DNA from 3 places in the Kitasatospora sp. NPDC101155 genome. Region 1 is predicted to be linked to each of the others. Evidence: riboswitches for the same ligand, from Rfam matches in the RefSeq annotation. Region 1 holds a riboswitch; each other region holds the start of a gene.
The links. Region 1 has a riboswitch for magnesium ahead of ACIRYZ_RS07715 (NRAMP family divalent metal transporter). Riboswitches for the same ligand answer to the same signal wherever they lie in the genome.
Positions count from the first base shown of each region.

Region 2: it holds a riboswitch for magnesium, as region 1 does, so the genes downstream of both, ACIRYZ_RS31970 (NRAMP family divalent metal transporter) here and ACIRYZ_RS07715 (NRAMP family divalent metal transporter) in region 1, are expected to answer to the same signal.
Region 3: it holds a riboswitch for magnesium, as region 1 does, so the genes downstream of both, ACIRYZ_RS41045 (hypothetical protein) here and ACIRYZ_RS07715 (NRAMP family divalent metal transporter) in region 1, are expected to answer to the same signal.

Region 1 covers NZ_JBIWPN010000004.1:214,182-221,118, forward strand. Annotated here, with positions in the region: gene ACIRYZ_RS07695 (methylmalonyl-CoA mutase family protein) at 1-1,493, opposite strand, end outside; gene ACIRYZ_RS07700 (NlpC/P60 family protein) at 1,823-2,893, shown strand; gene ACIRYZ_RS07705 (M56 family metallopeptidase) at 3,185-4,069, opposite strand; gene ACIRYZ_RS07710 (BlaI/MecI/CopY family transcriptional regulator) at 4,066-4,401, opposite strand; M-box (ykoK) riboswitch at 4,629-4,805, shown strand; gene ACIRYZ_RS07715 (NRAMP family divalent metal transporter) at 5,164-6,828, shown strand; gene ACIRYZ_RS07720 (MgtC/SapB family protein) at 6,932-6,937, shown strand, end outside.
Region 2 covers NZ_JBIWPN010000029.1:19,641-26,577, reverse strand. Annotated here, with positions in the region: gene ACIRYZ_RS31970 (NRAMP family divalent metal transporter) at 1-1,616, opposite strand, end outside; M-box (ykoK) riboswitch at 1,962-2,139, opposite strand; gene ACIRYZ_RS31965 (YhgE/Pip domain-containing protein) at 2,323-3,624, shown strand; gene ACIRYZ_RS31960 (LysR family transcriptional regulator) at 3,669-4,586, opposite strand; partial or broken gene fdhD (formate dehydrogenase accessory sulfurtransferase FdhD) at 4,746-5,561, opposite strand; gene ACIRYZ_RS31950 (MFS transporter) at 5,549-6,850, opposite strand.
Region 3 covers NZ_JBIWPN010000059.1:33,384-40,320, reverse strand. Annotated here, with positions in the region: gene ACIRYZ_RS41055 (hypothetical protein) at 1-499, shown strand, start outside; gene ACIRYZ_RS41050 (2OG-Fe(II) oxygenase family protein) at 610-1,425, opposite strand; gene ACIRYZ_RS41045 (hypothetical protein) at 1,850-2,257, opposite strand; M-box (ykoK) riboswitch at 2,460-2,634, opposite strand; gene ACIRYZ_RS41040 (hypothetical protein) at 2,855-3,022, opposite strand; gene ACIRYZ_RS41035 (lantibiotic dehydratase) at 3,074-6,262, opposite strand; gene ACIRYZ_RS41030 (hypothetical protein) at 6,368-6,517, opposite strand; gene ACIRYZ_RS41025 (lanthionine synthetase C family protein) at 6,693-6,937, shown strand, end outside.

The DNA of each region.
Region 1 (6,937 bases):
GTGGCGGCGAGCACCGCGTCCGAGCGGTCGCGCAGCGCCTCGTACGCCTCGGCGCGGCGGACCTGCGGCAGGCCGCCGGCGTGCCCGGCCGGGGCCGGCTCGCGGACCAGCGGCTGCTCGTCCAGGTGCGGGAACTCGCTGACGCCGGTGACGGGTTCGCGCCGCTTGGCGAGCTTCCCGGACCGCTCCGCCCAGGTCGCGGCGATCCGCTCGTCGATGAGACCGGACTCCAGGGCGCCGCGCTGGCCGCCGGCCCGCTCGATCTCCTGGAACCAGGCCCAGGCGGCCCGCGCCAGCTCCTCGCCCAGCTGCTCGACGTACCAGGAGCCGCCGGCCGGGTCGATCACCCGGGACAGGTGGGACTCCTCCAGCAGGATCGACTGGGTGTTGCGGGCGATCCGGCGGGCGAAGGCGTCCGGCAGGCCGAGCGCGCTGTCGAAGGGCAGCACGGTGACGGCGTCGGCGCCGCCGACCCCGGCGGCCAGGCAGGCGATGGTGGTGCGCAGCATGTTCACCCACGGGTCGCGGGCGGTCATCATCACCCGGGAGGTGACGGCGTGCTGGCGCTGCGCCGAGGCCTCGGCGGAGGCGCCGGACACCTCGGCCACGCGAGCCCACAGGCGGCGCGCGGCACGGAACTTGGCGATGGTCAGGAACTGGTCGGTGTCCGCGGCGTAGCGAAACTCCAGCTGGCCGAGCGCCTCGTCCACCGACAGCCCGGCGGCGGTCAGCGCGCGCAGGTAGGCGACGCCGGTGGCCAGCGAGCAGCCCAGCTCCTGGGCGGGGGAGGCGCCGGCCTCGTGGTACGGCAGGGCGTCGACGGTGAGGGCCCGGACGTTCGGGTGGTCGGCGGCGCAGCGGGCGGCCAGCGCGGTGGCCGCGGCGAGCAGCGCGTCGGTGCGGGCGGCGTCGCCGGTGCGGGCCTGGAGGCCGAGCGGGTCGGCGCCGAGGTTGCCGGCGGCGGAGGCGGGGGAGACCTCGTGCTCCTCGTACAGTTTGAACAACTGCTCGGCGGCGTCGGCGAATTCGGGGCCGGCGTCGAGCGCCACGGCGGCCAGGTCCAGGTACACGCCGGCGAGCGCCTCGGGCAGGGCCGTCACCGGCAGGCCCGCGGCGCCCAGCTCCAGCCAGAGCGAGCCGACGCCGTTCTCCAGGTCCGCGAGGACCGCCTCGTTGGTGCGCCGCCGGTCGGGGTCGGCGTGCCGCTGCCGAACGTCCCACCCGGCGACGGCGGAGCCCTGCGGCCGCCCGCCGCGGACGAACGGCGGGAAGCCGGGGTAGCCGGGCTCGGCCGAACTGTCCTCGGCGGTGTACAGCGGGCGGGCGCGCAGGCCGTCCTGGAGTGCGGTGCTGAGCGCCCGCTCGGCGGCGGCGCCGTCCTCGGGCTGGGCACCGGACTTGCGCAGCACGCCCTCGACGAGCTGCTGCCACTGCTCACGGTGCGCGGCCGGGAACTCGGCAGCGAGGGGGAGCCCTTCGGGCGGGACCTTCATGTCCGCAGGTTAGCGCCCGTTTGCATACCCGCAAGAGGGGAGGCGTGTGTGACCTTGTTCTCGATTTGGCGAAGCTTTAGCACTCCGCTGGGTGACGAGTGTCAGAACGGGTGTCAAGGCAGGTGTCACGGGGTGGCGTGACGGGTGACGCAACGCCGGTGCCACGGTACGCGATCGATCGCCCGGCAGTGCCCGGATGGGGGATTGCGGAACCCCGCCACTCATCTATTAAGTTACTTCGAAGAAGGCGGGCAGGGGCGGCATCCCCCGTACGCCCCTGCCCGCTCTTCGTCGTCCCCTTTGCGTCCCCCGAAGGAGATCCCACCGCGATGGGAAAGCGCCGCAAGCCCAGCCCCCCGAGCCGGGCCCGCCTGGCGGTCCTCACCACGGCCATGGCCGGCGGCGCGGTGCTCGCCTCCGGCACCGCCCATGCCGAGCCCGCCCCGAGCCTCGCCACCGTCAAGGAGCAGGTGGACAAGCTCAATGAGGAGGCCGAGCAGGCCATCGAGCAGTACAACGGCTTCCAGGGCAAGCAGCAGAAGCTCCAGGGCGACGCCAACAAGATCCAGGAGAAGGTCGCCCGCGGCCAGGAGGCGATGAACGAACTGCGCACCCGGCTCGGCGGGGTGGCCGCCGACCAGTACCGCAGCAACGGCATCGACCCGTCCGTCCAGCTGATGCTCGACTCCGACCCGGCCGCCTACCTGGAGCGCGTCTCGGCGCAGAACCAGGTCGCCGACACCCAGACGGCCCTGCTCAAGCAGGCCCAGGAGGAGCAGCGCAAGCTCGACCAGGACCGCACCGAGGCCACCGCCACCCTCGCCCAGCTGGACTCCGTCGGCACCGAGCTCGCCGAGAGGAAGAAGCAGATCCAGGCCAAGCTCGCCCAGGCCCAGGCCATGCTCAACAAGCTCAGCGCCGAGGACCGCGCCAAGGTCAACGCCCAGCAGTCCGCGGAGAAGGCCAGGGCCGAGGCCCAGAAGGCGGCCGCCGCCGACCGGGCCTCCCGCTCCACCCAGCGCCCCGACCTGAACGCCCCGGCCCCGCCCGCCGGCGGCCGCGCCGCCGCCATCGTCGGTTTCGCCTACGCCCAGCTCGGCAAGCCCTACGGCTGGGGCGCCACCGGCCCCAGCAGCTTCGACTGCTCCGGCCTCACCGGCGCCGCCTACCGCGCGGCGGGCGTCAAGCTCTCCCGGATGTCCCAGGACCAGTGGAACGACGGCCCCCGCGTCGCCCGCGCCGACCTTCAGCCCGGCGACCTGGTCTTCTTCTACGGCGACATCCACCACGTCGGCATCTACATCGGCGACGGCAAGATGATCCACGCCCCCCGCACCGGCAAGAACGTCGAGGTCCTCCCCATCGACGCCATGCCCTACGTCGGCGCCGTCCGCCCGTAAACCCTTCCGCCCCGGCGGCCCCGTCAACCCCTGCGCGCGGCCGTCGGGGTGGGGCCGCAGAACGATCGGAGGACGTTCCGTCCGGCCGGAAGCGGCCTCAACTGAGCGGACCGGTCGAAACGTTGCCCAGAGGGTGGCCGGGCGCTCCGACAGCGCCGACCGCGATCACCCGGGCGCTCCGACAGCGTCGGCCGCGATCACCCGGGCGCCCGCGGCGGTAGTCCCGGTCGCCGCCGAGACGCGAGAAGGCTGGGGCGTACCTGCGCCGCCGCTGGGTACTGGTGGAACGACCTACGGGTGCGGCGCGCAGGCCAGCAGGTACGGCAGCACCGGCAGTGCCGACACCGCCAGCCACCCGGCCAGTTGGCGCCGCCGGCCGCCGCCGGGCCGCGCCAGCCGACGGACCCGGGTCAGCACCCCGGTGGACGCCGCCCCCAGGGACCCACCCGGAGCCGGACCGGACGTGGCCAACGCGCAGAGCGCCGAGGCCAGTTCGCCCCGCGACACCTTCGCCAGCGCCGCGTCGTCCGCCGCCATCTCCAGCAGCAGCGCCACCTCGGAGCGCCCCAGCCGGGCCAGCGGCAGCGGCCCGAGCAGCAGCGCGAAGGTGTCGGCGGGCAGCCGGAACAGGTGGTGGCGGCCGCGGATGTGCCCGTGCTCGTGCGCGACGGCCGCGGCGAGCTGCCGCTCGTCGAGCAGTCGCAGCGCCCCGCGCGACAGCACGACCCGGGAGCGACGCCCGGGCAGGCAGTAGATCGTCGGGTGGGCGTGCTCCAGCACCAGCGCGCCCCAGCGCCGGTCCCGTACGGCGACCACGTCCAGCACCGCCCGGTGCCGCCGCCGGGCCCGCCCGGCCCGGGCGCCGACCGCGGCCAGCGCGAGGGCGAGCAGCGCCCCGGCTGCGGCCGGCAGCCACCAGCCATGGGTGTGCGGCACGACCGGCCCGGCCGGTTCGAGGTGGGGGAGCAGTCCGAGCAGCCCGGCCGGCTCGTGGGCGGCGGGCTCCAGCGCGTGGTGCGCGGCGAGCACCAGGGCGACGGTGAAGGAGGCCATCAACGCCAGCCACAGCGCCGCGCCCAGGGTCGGACGGGTTTGGAGCCGGGTGGAGCCGGCCAGCCGGCGGGGCAGCAGGACGCCGGTCACGGCCAGGTAGAGGCCGAGCAGGGCGAGCGTCACTCGGCGTCCCGGGCCTTGACCTGTTCGAGGGCGGCGAGCAGGGCGGAGGCCTCGTCCCCGCTGATCCGGTCGACGAAGCGCAGCAGCGCGCCGGCCCGGTCCGGGGTGGTCTCCAGCGCCTGGTGCATCAGCTCGGCGGTGTACACCTCGCGGGTGCAGGTCGGTTCGTACACCCAGGCGCGGCCGACCTTGTCCCGGCGCAGCCAGCCCTTGGTGTGCAGGATGTCGGCGACGGTGGTCACCGTGGTGTACGCGACCGGCCGCTGCCGCTGGAGGTCGTCGACCACCTCGCGCACCGTGGCCGGACGGCCCCAGGACCAGAGCCGGTCCATGATCTCGGCCTCCAGATCGCCGAACCCCCGTAGCACCGCCGTGGTCTCCCTTGCCGAACCGACCGCCGGCGCCCTTCGCCCGCTGGAACGCGGCCCATGCTACGGCGGGTGCCGGGCGCGAGAGGGTGAAGGGAGTGCGCTTGGTCAAGGTTCTACAAAGGTGTAGCGGATCGGCCGAAAACGTGATTGGGCCGTTCGTGGCGGGTCTATGCTTGGGGAGGTTTGAAAAGGCACCTCGTTCGGTGAGGCGTCTTCACGGACACAGGCCACTGACCCGACGACGTCGAGAGACGCCCAGGTTCAGGACAGGTCTTCCCGACTTAAGGGTTGACCCCAAGTGGCTTCCGGCCAGGCAGGCTGGACACGCCGTGGAGTGCCAAAGCTCTGACGAGTTGGGGTGTACCGGTCCATTCGGGGCCGGTGTGCTCCTTGCCGTGTCGTGATGCGGCGCACAGACGGTGCGCCCCCGACCGGGAGGAGGTGGGAGACATGGACTGTCCTAGTCCGGGCCACAGTTGCCCCTGCCCCCGCATGCTCTCGAACACCTCCGGCACGCGGTAACAACCTTCCCTGCGCGTTCACCCGGTGCTTCGTCCCGCGCTCAACCATGCCTGGACGCAAGCCGCCTGACGCATCCTCATGCCCGTACGGCCGCCGCCGCTCAGCGTCGCCGTGTGGAGCGGATGCCGTGCGCTCGCAGGGAGGATCGCTGCTGCGTGCCCCCTGTCGCCCCCTCCAGGAAGGGGGCAGGGAGGCCCCGCCATGACCAACGTGATGCTGGACCCGAAGGTTTCCACGGTCCCCACCGCTCCCACCGCCCAGTCCGCCGTGCTCGACGACGCCCACGTCGGCGACATCAGGGGCGCGCTCGGCACCATCAAGCTGGACGACAACGCCCCGCGCCAGGGTCTGTCCGCGAAGCTCAAGACGCTGCTGGCGATCGTCGGCCCCGGCCTGATCGTGATGGTCGGCGACAACGACGCCGGCGCCTTCTCCACCTACGGCCAGGCCGGCCAGAACTACGGCACCCAGCTGCTGTGGACGCTGGCCCTGCTGATCCCGGTGCTCTACGTCAACCAGGAGATGGTGCTGCGCCTGGGCGCCGTCACCGGCGTCGGCCACGCCCGCCTCATCCTGGAGCGGTTCGGCAAGTTCTGGGGCGCGTTCAGCGTCATCGACCTGTTCCTGCTGAACGCGCTGACCCTGGTCACCGAGTTCATCGGCGTCACGCTGGCGGCCGGGTACCTGGGCCTGCCCAAGGTCGCCTCGGTCATCCTGGCGGCGGCGATCATCATCGCCTCGGCCTTCACCGGCTCCTTCCAGCGCTTCGAGCGCGTCGCCATCGCCCTGTGCGTGGGCTCGCTGCTGCTGGTGCCGATCTACTTCATGGTCCACCCCAAGACCTCGCAGATGACCCACGACTTCGTGGTGCCGCAGATGCCGGGCGGTTCCGGCCAGCTCGCGGCCGTCATGCTCGTCATCGTCTCGATCGTGGGCACCACCGTCGCCCCGTGGCAGCTGTTCTTCCAGCAGTCGTACGTCATCGACAAGCGGATCACGCCGCGTTTCATGAAGTACGAGAAGGTCGACCTGTGGATCGGCATCGCGATCGTGATCATCGGCGCCGCCGCGATGATCGGCTTCACCGCCGCCGCCTTCGCGGGCACCGACGGCTTCGGCCAGTTCTCCGACGCGGCCGCCGTGGCCAAGGGCCTGGAGGACAAGGCCGGCCACCTGGTGGGCGTGCTGTTCGCCATCGCGCTGCTGGACGCCTCGATCATCGGCGCCTTCGCGGTGTCCCTGTCCACCGCCTACGCCATCGGCGACGTCTTCGGCATCAAGCACTCGCTGCACCGCGGGGTCAAGGGCGCCAAGGGCTTCTACGCGGTCTACGCCGGCCTGGTGGTGGTCGCCGCGGCGATCACCCTGCTGTCGAACGACTACATGCAGGGCCTGATGACCCAGTTCGTGCAGGTGCTGGCCGGCGTGCTGCTGCCTTCCGCGACGGTCTTCCTGCTGCTGCTCTGCAACGACAAGGCCGTGCTCGGCCCCTGGCGCAACGGGCCGAAGACCAACGCCTTCACCTCGGCGGTGGTCGGCGTGCTGGTCATGCTGTCGCTGATCCTGACCGCGGCCGTGGTCTGGCCGGACATCAGCTCGGACGCGATCCTGTGGATCATGGCCGGCTGCGGCGTGGCGGGTGTGCTCGTCGCCGGGTACTTCTTCACCTTCGGCCGCCGCGGCACCAAGGAGGACCCGATCGACCGCACGGACCGGGAGAACTGGCGGATGCCCCCGCTGGAGACGCTGAGCCGCCCGGTGATGTCCACCGCCCGCAAGATCGGCATGGGCGCCCTGCGCACCTACCTGCTGATCGCGATGGTCATGGTCATCATCAAGATCGTGCAGACCGCGCTGAACCACTGAGCCACCGATCGAAGCCCGTACGGACGGGTGGTGGGCAGCGGCTCGCCACCCGTTCGTTTCCTTTTCCCGCGTTCCCCGTGATTCCTCTGGAGGAGGTGCCGTCGTGCAC
Region 2 (6,937 bases), on a different contig from region 1:
ATGACCATGACCATCGCGATCAGCAGGTAGGTGCGCAGGGCGCCCATGCCGATCTTGCGGGCGGTGGACATGACCGGCCGCTCCAGCGTCTCCAGCGGGGGCATCCGCCAGCTCTCCCGACCGGTGCGGTCGATCGGGTCCTCCTTGGTGCCGCGGCGGCCGAAGGTGAAGAAGTACCCGGCGACCAGCACGCCCGCCACACCGCAGCCGGCCATGATCCACAGGAGCGCGTCGGAGCTGATGTCAGGCCAGACCACGGCGGCGGTCAGGATCAGCGACAGCATGACCAGGATGCCGACCACGGCGGAGGTGAAGGCGTTGGTCTTGGGGCCGTTGCGCCAGGGGCCGAGTACGGCCTTGTCGTTGCAGAGCAGCAGCAGGAAGACCGTGGCGGAGGGCAGCAGCACACCGGCCAGCACCTGGACGAACTGGGTCATCAGGCCCTGGGCGTAGTCGGTGGACAGCAGGGTGATCGCCGCGGCCACCACGACCACGCCGGCGTAGATGCCGTAGAAGCCCTTGGCGCCCTTGACCCCGCGGTGCAGCGAGTGCTTGATGCCGAAGACGTCGCCGATGGCGTAGGCGGTGGACAGCGACACCGCGAAGGCACCGATGATCGAGGCGTCCAGCAGCGCGATGGCGAACAGCACGCCCACCAGGTGTCCGGCCTTGTCCTCCAGGCCCTTGGCGATGCCGGCCGCGTCGGTGAAGTTGCCGAAGCCGTCGGTGCCGTCGAAGGCGGCGGCGCAGAGGCCCATCATGGCGGAGGCGCCGATGATCACGATCGCGATGCCGATCCACAGGTCGGCCTTCTCGTACTTCATGAAGCGCGGGGTGATGCGCTTGTCGATGACGTACGACTGCTGGAAGAACAGCTGCCAGGGGGCGACGGTGGTGCCGACGATGGAGACGATCAGCAGCATGACGGTCGCGAGCTCACCCGAGGCGCCCGGCATCTGCGGCACCACGAAGTCGTGGGCCATCTGCGAGGTCTTGGGGTGGACCATGAAGTAGATCGGCACCAGCAGCAGCGAGCCGACGCACAGCGTCACCGCGACCCGCTCGAAGCGCTGGAAGGAGCCGGTGAAGGCAGAGGCGATGATGACCGCCGCCGCCAGCACCACCGAGGCGACCTTGGGCAGGCCCAGGTACCCGGCCGCGAGTGTCACGCCGATGAACTCGGTGACCAGGGTCAGCGCGTTCAGCAGGAAGAGGTCGATGACGCTGAACGCGCCCCAGAACTTGCCGAAGCGCTCCAGGATGAGGCGGGCGTGGCCGACGCCGGTGACGGCGCCCAGGCGCAGCACCATCTCCTGGTTGACGTAGAGCACCGGGATCAGCAGGGCCAGCGTCCACAGCAGCTGGGTGCCGTAGTTCTGGCCGGCCTGGCCGTAGGTGGAGAAGGCGCCGGCGTCGTTGTCGCCGACCATCACGATCAGGCCGGGGCCGACGATCGCGAGCAGGGTCTTGAGTCTTGCTGAAAGACCCTGGCGTGGTGCGTCGTCATCGAGCTTGATGGTGCCGAGCGCACCCTTGATGTCGCCGACGTGGGCGTCGTCAAGTACCGCCGAACGCTGCGGCGGAACCTTCGAGTCGAGTGTGGCGTTGGTGGTCATGGCGTTCCTCCCGTGGGCCCCTGACAGGTGGGGCGGTTGGGGGCACGCGGCAGCAGTCCCCCCTGCGTGCGGGCACGGCGCGTCGGCGCGCGGCGGTGCGCGCCCGTTCGGGCACGGCGGAGCCGCGTGCGTGGTGCTCAGTGCTGATGCGTCGTCGGATGTACGCGCAGGGAAGGTTGTTACCGCGTGCCAGAGGTGTACGGGGTGTACGAGGACAGGCGGAGGTAGGGGCTACTGTGGCCCGGACTACTGCAATCCATGTCTCTCGCCTCCTCCCGGTCGACGCACCCCGTGGTGCGTGTCATCGACGCGGCAAGGAGTTCGCCGGCGCGCGAAGCGACCGCCGGCTCACCCCAACTCGTCAGAGCTTTGGCACTCCACGGCGTGTCCAACCCCCTTGGGCCGGAAGCCACTTCGGATCAACCCTTAGGTCGGGAAGATCTGTCCTAACCCTGGGCGTCTCTCGACGTCGTCGGATCAGTGGCCTGTGTCCGTGAAGAAGCCTCACCGAACGAGGTGCCTTCTTCAAACCTCCAGAAGCATAGACCGGCCGGAGGTCTATACTTGCGCACTTGGTAGAACCTTTACCTTTGTGAAGGGGAGCCACCCGCCCGGGTGGCGCGGGTTTGACCACCCTGCCGCCACGGAACGACTTCCCGCCGTACCCGCAGCGGCACCAGGCAGTGCCCACGACCCGAGGGGTGGCATGGCGACCACAGGCTCCCAGGGGGCTCCCCGACAGGCGAGGGCGCTGGCGCTCGCCCGGCACCCCAAGCTGTGGCTCTTCCCGAGCGTCCTGTGCGGCCTGCTGGCCGTGGTGCTCTCACTGCTCTACATGGGCGGCATCGTCAACCCGAACGGGAACCTGCACCGGCTGCCGATCGCCCTGGTGAACGCCGATCAGGGCGCGCCGCCGCCCGGCCGCCCGGTGAACCTCGGAACCGAGCTGACCCGGGCGGTGGTGGCCGGAACCCCCGACGACACCGTCGACTGGCGGCAGACCGACGACGCCGGCGTCCGCGACCTGCTCGCCTCCGGCAAGGTCTACGGCGCGCTGCTCGTGCCGGAGGACTTCACCGCGACCGTCACCAAGCTGGCCGCCGGCGGCGCCACCGAACGGCCCACCCTGACCGTCCTCACCAACCCCGGCCTCGGCAGCCTCGGCGCCTCGATGGCCGCGCAGATCGTCCAGACCGCCGCCCACCAGGCCTCGGTCACGACCGGCAAACAGCTGCTGGCCGCCCTACCGGCCTCGACCGCCCGGGGCCCGGACACCGGCGCCACCGCCCGGCTGCTGCTCGCCGACCCGATCGCCGTCACCGCCCGGGTCGGCCACCCGATCGGCGGCCACAGCGGCCTCGGCCTGAGCGCCTTCTACTACGCCCTGCTGGCCGTGCTGACCGGCTTCATCGGCGGCAACATCATCCACAACGGCGTCGACGGCGCGCTCGGCTACAGCGACAGCGAGATCGGCCCCTGGCACACCCGCCGTCCGACCGTCCCGATCAACCGCACCCAGACCCTGCTGCTCAAGATGGTCATGACGGCCGGGATCATGCTGCCCACCGCCTCCCTGGTGCTGCTCTGCACGGTCGGCATCCTCGGCATGGACGCCCCGCACCAGGCGATGCTCTGGCTGTTCGGCTACTGCGCGAGCGTGGCCGTCGGCCTCGGGGTGCAGGCGATCAACGCCGCGTTCGGCGGGATCGGGCAGCTGGTGTCCATGTTCGTCTTCATCGCGCTGGCCCTGCCCTCCTCCGGGGCGACCGTCCCGCTCCAGGCCGTGCCCGGGTTCTACCGCTTCCTCGGCATCTTCGAGCCGATGCGCCAGCTGAGCGCGGGCATCCGGGCGATCCTCTACTTCGACGCCCGGGGAGACGCCGGGCTGGCCCGCGGCTGGATCATGATCGTCGTCGGCCTGGTGCTCGCACTGGCCTTCGGCTTCGCGATGACCCGCTACTACGACCGCAAGGGCCTGCACCGCTGGACGCCTCAGCCCTCGGACTGACTCCCGTGGGCGTGCCGGTCGACCGGGCCCCGCGCGTCGAGCCGCTACGCCCCCGGCAGGCTGCCCAGGACGGCGGCGACATCCGTCCGCCGGGCCACCTCTAGCAGCGCGCGGGCCATCACCGAACCCGGCTCCCGGGCGGCGATCACCAACCCGATCGGCGCGCTGTGCACCGGCTCCACCAGCGGAACGGCCTGCATCCCCGGCGGGACGCCGAACACGTGCAGCCAGGCGTACGGCACCACGCTGGCCCAGTGACCGGTGCGCACGTGCGCGAACAGCGAGGCCACCGAGTCGGTCTCCACCCGGGGCGTCGGCTCCAGCCCGAGGCCCGTGAACACCTCGTCCAGTACCCGGCGGCCCTGCATGCCCGGGTGCAGCAGGCACAGCGGCAGCCGGGAGGCCTCCGCCCAGGTGGCGCGCGGATGCCGGGCCGGCCCGTCCGCCAGGCTGGTCAGCAGGACGTACCGTTCCTCGTACAGCGGCAGGGCGCGCAGGTCCGCGGAGCCAGGCCCGGGCAGGTAGGTGATGCCCGCGTCGATCTCGAAGTTCCGTACCTGGCGCAGCAGTTCCTCGGAGCGCAGGTTGGTGGACAGCTCCACGGCCACCAGCGGGTGGGCGGCGCAGAGTGGCCCGGTGAGCAGCGAGACGGCGCCCGAGGCGGTCGGCACGGCGCCGATCCGCAGTCGTCCGCTCAGCCCGGTGCGCAGCGCGTCCACCTCGTCCCGCAGGGCGTTTCGGTCGGCCAGGATGCGCTGCGCCCACAGCACGATCCGTTCGCCCTCGGGGGTGAGGCCCTCGTAGGCCCGGCCGCGCCGCACCAGCAGCACCTTCAGCTCGTCCTCCAGCTTGCGGACGGCCTCGGACAGGGCCGGCTGGGAGACGTGGCATGCCTGGGCGGCGCGGGCGAAGTGGCGCTCGCGGGCGAGGGCGACCAGGTACTCGAGCTGGCGGAAGAGCATCTACTCGGCCACCGGGACGGGGTCGGTGCGGCCGGTACCGCTGTGCGCGGGGCCGAGGCGGGCAGGGTCGAGTCGAACCAGGTCGACGGGGGCAGGGTCGACGGGGGCAGGGTCGAGGCGGGCCGGGTCGGGTCGGTCGGTGTCGAGCCGGTCGGTGTCGATGCGGTCCGCGCGGGTGTAGACGTTCATCGAGTCGCCGCGCAGGAAGCCGACCAGGGTCAGCCCGCTCTCCTCGGCCAGGTCCACCGCCAGCGAGGAGGGCGCGGAGACGGCGGCGAGCATCGGGACGCCCGCCATCACGGCCTTCTGCACCAGCTCGAAGGAGGCCCGGCCGCTGACCATCAGCACCGTGCCGCGCGCCGGGAGCAGGCCCTCGCGCAGGGCGTGGCCGACCACCTTGTCCACCGCGTTGTGCCGGCCCACGTCCTCGCGCAGGCAGAGCAGCCGCCCCTCGGCGTCGAACAGGCCGGCCGCGTGCAGGCCGCCGGTGCTGTCGAAGACCTTCTGGGCGGCCCGCAGCCGCTCGGGCAGTGCCGACAGCAGCGCGGGGGTCACACGCAGCCCGTCCTCGGCGACGCTCCACGGCGCGGTGGTGCGCACCGCGTCCAGGCTGGCCTTGCCGCACAGGCCGCAGGAGGAGGTGGTGTAGAAGTTGCGCTCCAGCGAGGCGTCCGGGGCGGGCACGCCGTGGGCGAGCACGACGTCCACCACGTTGTAGGTGTTGCCGCCGTCGGCGGTGGCCCCCGCGCAGTAGCGGATCCCGGCCAGGTGGTCGGCGGCGTGCAGCACGCCCTCGCCGACCAGGAAACCGGCCGCCAGGTCGAAGTCGCTGCCCGGGGTGCGCATGGTCACCGTCAGCGGGCGCCCGCCGACCCGGATCTCCATCGGCTCCTCGGCGGCCAGGGTGTCGGGGCGGTGCGAGGGCACGCCCTGGCGCAGTCGCAGCACCCTGCGCGGTACGGTCACTCGGCCCATCGTCGTCGGCTCCTCGGTGGTGTCGGTCCGGACTGTACGGATGCATCCTCGCTCCTTCCGCGGCCCGCGGGGGCCGGGTGGAGGTGCTCCGGTCCGGGCAGGTGGCGGCGGCTGTGCGCGGCGGTCACCGCCAGGCAGAGCAGGCCCACGGCCGCCATGCCCGCCAGCAGCGCCGGATAGGAGGCGTGGCCGGCGGTCCCGGCGAGCAGCAGCGGGGTGAGGAAGCCGCTGGAGGTGGTGCTCTGGTAGAGCGAGGCGGAGGTCGGGCCGCCGGGGCGCGCGGTCCTTCCCGGGGAGAGCCGTTCCACCTCGTGCAGCCCCGCGCCGAGCGTCAGCCCGTACCCGGTGCCGAGCACCACGGCGGCGGCCACCACCAGGCCCACCGAGTCGTGGGCGGCGGCGAGCGAGCCGAGCAGCAGCCCGGCGATCACGGTGGCCATCGCGGTGAGGGTGGCCCGGGCGCTGTCCGCGTCGTCCAGTCGGGCGGCGAAGGGCTGGGCGACCACGCCTGCGGTCAGGGTCAGCGCCGCGACCAGGCCGCTGAACAGCGGCGCGTAGCCGGGCACCCGGTCGGCGACCAGCGGCGGCAGGACCACGTACGCCACGGTGGCGGCGCCGAGGACGGCGGGGCTCGCGGGGAGCACGACGTAGCGGAACCGGGGATGGCGGACGGCCGCCGTGTGGTGCCGGGGCGCGCAGCAGCCGGGGGCGGTCTCCGGGAGCCGGCGGGTGGCCCGCAGCACCAGCAGACAGCCCAGCGCGTGCGCCAGGCCCGGCAGCGCCATCGGTCCGGGCAGCCACTCGGCGATCACCCCGGAGACCAGCGCGCCCGCCGCGAAGCCCGTGCCGGTGGCGTACATCGCGCGGCGGGCCCCGTCCTCGGGCGGGACCTCGGGCCCGGAGAGCTCCCGCAGCCAGGTCGTCCCGGCCAGGAACACCAGCCCGGCCGCGAAACCGGTGCCCAGCCGGGCCGCGTACACCGACGGCTCGTCCCCCAGCGCCAGCAGGACGCTGGCGGCGGCGGACAGGCCCAGCGCGCCGCGCACCGTCCGCCGCCGGCCGTACCGGTCGGCGGCGGGGCCGCCCAGCAGCAGGCCGGGCAGCAGGCCGAGCAGGTAGACCGAGAACATCGCCGCCAACGACAGCGCCGACCAGTCGGTGCGCGCCCGGTACACGGTGGCGAGGGCGGTGAACTGGTTCGCACCCCAGGCGGCGACGGCCACGGCGGCGGCCGCCGGGAGCCAGTGGCGGGTGGGGTGTGGCGCGGGCATGTCGTTGCTGCTGACCATGCTCCGTACTGCCCCTTTTCCGACGTTCCGGTCATTCCCGGACTCCGCCGGTCCAGTGTGTGGTCCGTCGTCGAGAGGCGTCAAAGA
Region 3 (6,937 bases), on a different contig from region 1:
GCGGTACGTGCAGCTGGCCACGAACCGACGGGTGGGCGGCACGACGCAGGCTGATGTGCTGCTCAACCTCGGACGGGAGGACAAGCTCGACCTGGACTCCCTGCGCCGTCTGGTCGCATCCCTGAACCGCTACCTCGGCGATACGGACGTGGACGTCGCCGAGCCGCTGGGCGTCGAGGGCGGTCCGCTGGAGGTGGTGGCCTCCCGCCCGATCGGTGCGGTCTGGCTGCTGGACGGTCTGTGGAAGCTGCTGGGCATCGACCAGGCCCTGGCCAGGGTGCTGGACGCGCGCCGGTTTCGCACCGACGTGGAGCGGGCGCTGTTCGCGCAGGTCACAACCGCAATCCGTCATGATCGTGTGCCCGCCAACTGTCGAACTCGGGAGAACAGCAGGCCCCAGCGCGGCAGCCGCGGCCTCGTTCGGGTCGGCCGGCTGGCCGCGAAGGGCGAGGAGGGGCGGGGTTGGCCCTCCCGAGTGTCGCGGATGCCAAAACCGTAGGGAACGCACCAGCAGCCCCTGGCGCGTTCCCTACGGGTGGTTCGGGTGATCCCAGGGCGATATGCAGTGGTCGCTTGTCGCAGGGGGTGGGCCAGCGTCGTGGGGAAAGCTCAGAGTGCGGGGACGTCCGGCAGTCCGAACATCGCGGGGTAGCTGCGGATGCGGTCGCGCAAGTCCACCGGGGTCGCGCCCGGCACGGTGACCCACGAATGGACCGGCTCGGTGAGCTCCGGGTTGACGAAGTACATCAGGGCAGTGCGGTTTGCCAGGCGAAGGTTGCGCACCTGGTGGTAGAGCGCGGGGATCCGGCCGCCGGTCAGGTCGGTGAGGACCGAGCCCGGCATCAGGATGACCTCGTCGGGTGCGGTGTGCATGGGGCGGGCCTCGCCGTCCAGCCACAGTTCCAGGCCCGGCTCGGTGGTGTGGATCACGGTGACCAGGTGGCCGTCCTCATGCTTGTCCTGCAGCAGGTCGCGATCGGAGTCCGCCACCGCGTAGTTGTTGAGCTGGAGGTAGGAGGCCGCCTCGAACGGTGGCGCCTTGTGGCCGCCGAGCTGCGCGGCCACCTCGCCGACGGTTTCCGCGACGATCACGGACAGGTATTCGCGCCAGGCCAGCAGTGCCTCGGTCAGCTCCGGTATCTCAGTGGAGTTCGGGATCAGATCGAGGCGGTCGTGCCAGAGCGTGAAGCAGTCATTGAGATCAGGACGGTCCGCGGTGACCGAGAACTCGCGCCCGAGCGGGCGGTAGCCGAAGTTGAAGTCGGTGCTGGCGTAGCGCGACTTTTCCTCGGTCGGCCGGCCGAAGAAGAGCCTGCTCTCGCCGAGCAACCGGTGCAACAGGCGCTCCGCGCCGCTGGGCAGCGTGATGCGGGTGTAGCCGTCGCGCAGCAGGTCGCCTGCGGCGTGCGTGTTAGCGGTGTGCATGATGCTTTCCATCCTCTGTATCGGGGGCCTGAGCGGGCACTGCGTCAGGCACCGAGCTCGTTTGATCCGGTGCCCGCTTTTGGTGGACTGACTGGGCGCCACTGTGGCGAGCTCCGGCCAGTCGAGACCGGAGGCGGTTGTCGGGCTGCCACTACCGGCGAAATGTGCCGGTCAGCCCGGTCAGCCCGGTCAGCGGGCAGCGCCTCTCGGCGAGTTCGTGGCGCAACAGTCCGGGTCGGCGAGCGCCGCGGTGACTCGATCGGGCAACATGTGGTCGATCTCGACTGCGCCCACCGGCTTGTGACCCGCGCCGTTCACAGCGGCACGAAGGGACATCGTCGGGCGGCCCGACTGGCACCGGTCTGTCGTAGCGGCGTATGGGAGAGGACAGTCGCTTCGTCCTTGGGCAACGACCTCGTGGACGTCAGGCGGTCGGCGGCTCAGTGGCTGGGCCGGTGGGGCCGGAGCGTTCGGCGTGCTCGGCGATGGCGCGGGTGGCGGCATCGGGGAGGTTGAGGTGCTGGGCGAGCTGGTCGGGGCGGTGGCCCTGGAGCGTGAGCACGTAGGCGGTGTGGACGCGTGCGTCGTAGGCGACGTCGGGGGATGTGGTGGTGGCGAAGTCGCGGTGGTTGAGGAGGTAGAGCCGGTCGACGCCGTCGTGGAGGGTGAGCCACAGGCAGCCGCGCAGCACGGGGGACCCCGCGGCCGGAGCCGGCACGGTGTGCCGCGTGGCAGAGGTGGCGTCGGAGCGCAGTCCGCGCAGCAGGCGTCCGGCCCGGCCGGTGAGCCGCTCGTGGCGGGCGGGGGTGCGGTGGAACGTCCGCGTGGTCATGGTGAACCTCCTTGGCCGATAGGGCTGTTGGAGGGCGCGAGCCGACAGGCGTCAGCGCACGCCAGGGAGGGATGAGGACACGGGGATGGCGGGCCTTTGACAGCCCGGACTACTGCAGTCCATGTCTCTCGCCTCCTCCCGGCCGGGCGCATGATGGCGCTGATCGACGCGGCAAGGAGCGGACCGGTCGCGCGACGACGCCGGCTCACCCCAACTCGTCAGAGCTTTGGCACTCCACGGCGTAATCCGCCTGGTTGGCGGAAGCCACTTGGGGTCACCCCTTAATCCGAGGAGACCTGTCCTGATCCGGAGCGTCTCTCGACGGGTGGGATCAGTGGCCTGTGTCCGTGAAGACGCCTCACCGAACGAGGTGCCTCTTCAAACCGCCAGCAGCATAACCCTTTTCGCGTTGAACAAGCACGCCAACTGGTAGGTCCTGACGAATTCTTGGTGCTGGCCGCGGACCCGGACGAACACCGGGCGCCGGAGTGGCCGTCCGCCCCGCGGCCCCACGGGTGTGTCCATCGGTCGGCACCGAGATCCGGTCGCGGTGCCCCGAGGGCGGGAGTGCGAGCGGCTCGCGCGGCGGTTCGAGGGTCAGGCTGCGGGATGCGAGGCGTGGTGCCGGGCAGCCGACCGCCGAGTGTGGATCAGCGCCGCCCCGCCCGCGACTGCTGCCAGGGCCCCGCCTGCGAGCGCTCCACCGACCACCGGCCGGGCGTGCACCGGGACGGCGGCCAGGGCGACGAGTTCGATGAGCAGCACGACCAGGACCCCGAGCAGTGCGGAGCCCTCCGCTGTCCGGGGGGGGCATTCTCATGACCGACTCCTCACGCCTCTTCCATGGTGCGCCTCTGCGTCGGGGAGCGATACGGGAGGCGCGGAACCGGGGCCGGTGTGGGTCCAGATGGCCGGCCGCACACGGGCGTGGTGCAGGTGGCGGTTCCGGGCGGCCTCGGCCGCGCCACGGGCGATGGACCGGGCCCGCTGCTCGGCGTCCGGATCGATGCCGAGCAGCCGGTTGTGGTGCATGTGCACCAGATGGGCGGCCTCCAGGCCGGTGCGGGCCGTCCCGCGCAGCACCTCGCGGTACCGGACGAGAGCGCCAGCCCGCTGCTGCCAGCTCGCCAGGAGCTCGGCGCCGCCGGGCAGGGCGCGAAGTGCGGATGCTTCGCTCAGCCGCGTGGCCGCCGTACGGCTGTCGCGCAGGGCGTCGTGTGTGGCGGATCTGGGGTAGGTGTCCAGCAGCCATTCCTCGGCCTCCTCCTCGTGCAGGAGCCGGGCGATGTCGAGCATGTTGAGCGCGGCCATGACCACCGGGTCCAGGGTCAGCCGGCCGGTCTCCGTCGCGGAGAGCTGGGCGATCACCGCTGCGCTGTCGGCACAGAACGCGTCCTCGGCGGCCGTCATCGCGGCCTGGCCCCCGTAGCGCTCCCATTCGGGTTCGTAGGTGTCGAGCACCAGCCGTCCGGCCAGGCCCGAGCGTCGCAGATCGGCGAACCAGTCGTGGCACTTCGGCAGCAGCCGGCGGTTCAAGGCCGTCGGATCGCCGTGGAAGCGGAGCCGCAGGTGGGGCTCCGGGTCGCGGTAGCGCAGGAAGAACCAGCGGTCCACGCCACCAGGGAGCTCCGCCAGTAGCCGCGGCAACTGCGAGGTCAACAGCTCGTTCTGGCGGCGCGCCGATGCGTAGACCTTGGCATAGAGCCACTCCCCGCCGGGCGGCTTCGCGCGCACCGGGCGAGTGGGCGCGAGCGCGGGGCGGGGGCGGTCGGGGGCCGTGTCGCAGCGGCGGGTGAGGAGCGGGAAGACGACCTCCGCCGTGTGTGCGCCCTGCGGGCCGGACAGCCAGCCGTACGCGTCCTCGCCCGTCGGCGCTTCGCGGAGCACCGCCTCCGGCCACCGGGCGACGTCCTGCCGCAGCAGCCGTACATGCAGCCCGGCGGCCAGGTTGAGCTCCAGGCTGCGATCGGCGACGCAGAGCAGCACGTGGTCGGGTACGCCCCAGCGCTGCCGCCAGCGGTCGAACTCCGACCGCCACTGCTCCTGCGGCATCGCGGTGTCCGCGAAGAACGGCGCGGAGGGCCGCCAGCGGGCCGGTGCCAACACCGTACGTCCGTACCGCACGCGAGGCGTGTACGGCGCCTGCTCCATCGGGCCCCAGTCCCAGGCGAAGCCCGGCTTGACACCGAAGAGGCGCAGTTCGCGCAGGAATCGTCCGACATTGCCGACCTGGGCCTGCGGGTTGAGCATGTTCCAGGCGAGCGGAACGATGCGTCGGCCGCTGCTGAGCCGCACCAGGTACAGCCCACCGAGGTCGGCGCCCACGGCGAGGTCGTCCAGCGCCACCGTGCCGGGGTCGGTGCGGTCGGCGAAGGCGCCGACCACGATCAGCCGGTCGCTCAGGCGCCGAACCTGGTTGAGGTTGGCCGAGCGCGAACGGGCTGCCCGCAGGACGAGTTGGGCCGCCTCGACGTCCTCACCGGCCTCGGCCTCACCGCAGGCCGAGGCGATCCGCTGCGCCGCCTCGGGCAGCACGTGGGAGAACCTGCCGACGGTCGCTCCGGCGTGGTCCGCGCCGCTCCCCGGGGTGAGCCAGAGCCGGAACCGGCCGGCCGTCAGGTCCTCGGCCGTGCCGGCCAGGACGCGGGCGTACAGCTCCAGTGAGGCGGGTGGCGGCAGGGTGGTGTCCGGGGAGAGCCGGGTGAGCAGAGCGTCGTCCAGCACGACCTCACCGCGACCGGTCATGATCGCGGTCTGCGCCAGCTCGATCCGCAGGGCGTCCTCGGCTGAGGGACCGGTCGGTGCCGGCTTCTCGCGCTCGCTGGGTGGCATCAGGTACCCGGCCGGGGCGCCGAGACCGCGGTCGGGGTCGAGCAGTTCGGTGAGCGGGACGAGCCGGTCGGTGCTGTACCGCTCGACGAACTCGCCGTGGTACTGGGCCAGATGCGGCACGGTACGGGTCGGGGAAACCCGCCACAGCACCTCGGCGGCGCGTTGGGCCTCGGCGGCGACCTCGGCGGGCAGCGTCACGTCCGCGTCCAGGGCCAGATCCACCTGGAGCAGGCGATCCGCCTCGTGCAGGCGCCGCATCCGTTCGATCGCGGCCGAGTAGTCGGTTCCGGGGTGCGCGCGGTCCAGCTCCCGGTGGACGGCGGCGAGTTCCTCGCGCTCGGGACCGGCTGGGAGGCGGTCCAGCACGTGGGCGAGCGGGTCGGTGGCGGTGGCGGGCGGGCGGAGGTCGGTGAGCAGGAACTCCCGCTCGACCAGCGGGCGGAGCAGGTCGGCCACCCGCTGTTCCGGGACGCCGGGGAAGCGCTCCAGGAGCTGCCGTTCCAGCTCGGGGTACGGCAGTGGCTCGCCCGCCAGGTCCAGCACCGCACGGACTGCGGGCGTACAGCGGACGGATACCTCGACCACAGTGCGTCCGGGCGCGTGCTCGGCGCCGTGGCGTTCGGGCACATAGGGCAGGACGAGGCGGTCACCGCGGACGAAAGCGAGCTCGTTGACGACGACCCGCAGGACCGCCAGGGTGTCCGGCCTGGTCTCCAACGCGGTGAGGAGCGCCGTCAGCCAGCCCATGTCCGGCCGGGCGGCCACCCGGTGGGCGCTGCCGAGCCGGGCCTTGGCGAAGCCCGGGACGTCCGACACGCCTGCGGTGGTGACGCCGGAGAACAGCCCGAAAGGGGTGGGCCGGGCGGCCATCCGCAGCTGGTAGCGGGTCAGTGACAGTACGGCCTTGCGCAGGCGCTTCGGCTCGATCGTCCGGCCTTCCCGCAGCTCTGCCACGAGCCGTGCAAGCGAGGGGCTGGCCAGGGCTACCGCAGCGTGAAGCTCGGGATCGGAGCCGAGCCGTCCGACGTGGGCGGAGAGGCAATCGTCGGCGGGGAAATCCAGCCAGGTCGGTTCGAGGCGGGTTCGGGGGAGGAGCGGTGCCCTCAGCAATGCGGTGCCCGCGCAGCGGAACAATGGCGCTGTATTCCCGCTGGAACGTGCCGCTGCAGACATGTGAAACCCCTCTTGGAATACTGCAGCGATCGTGCTGCATTACGTGGAGAATGCCGCCCCGGGCGGGCGGAAAAGCCAGCCCGGGGCGGTTGTTGAGCCGGTGAATCAGTGGCAGTGCGAGAAGGTGCAGAAGCAGGTGCCCAGCGAGGGGTGCTGCACCTGGGCGGCCTCGTCACCCTGGCCGAAGGTCTCCTGGAGGTCCAGGTCGAAGGCGTCGAACTGCAGCTCGGCTTCGTTGATAACGGTGTTCTTCATGGTTTTCTCCTTGCGTAATTATTGCTGATTTTCGGCCGGGCTTCCCCGGCTCGTGAATGACGCTAGAGGGCTTTTCGATATCCGTCAACCGGGGCCTTGTTGGGGGAATCTTCCGAGATTTGTGGCAAAGTGTTTTCGGGCATGCCGAAACCACGACCCGGAAGAAGGACGTGACATGAGGAATTCCATGGCGGAAAACCGCGGCCCCGGTGCCGTCGAGCAGGCAGCGGAGGAGGCGGTGGAGACCGTCGCACAGCGGCTGCGCGATCCAGAGCGGCTCGCCGCGGTCGTGTCGGCCCCGGGCAATGCCGACCCGGTGACCGGGAGGAGCCCGTGGTCAGCCGTGTCGCTGGGCGAGGGCCACGTGGGCATCGCGCTGCTGTACGCGCGGCTGGCGCGCCGGGACCGCGCCTGGCGCCA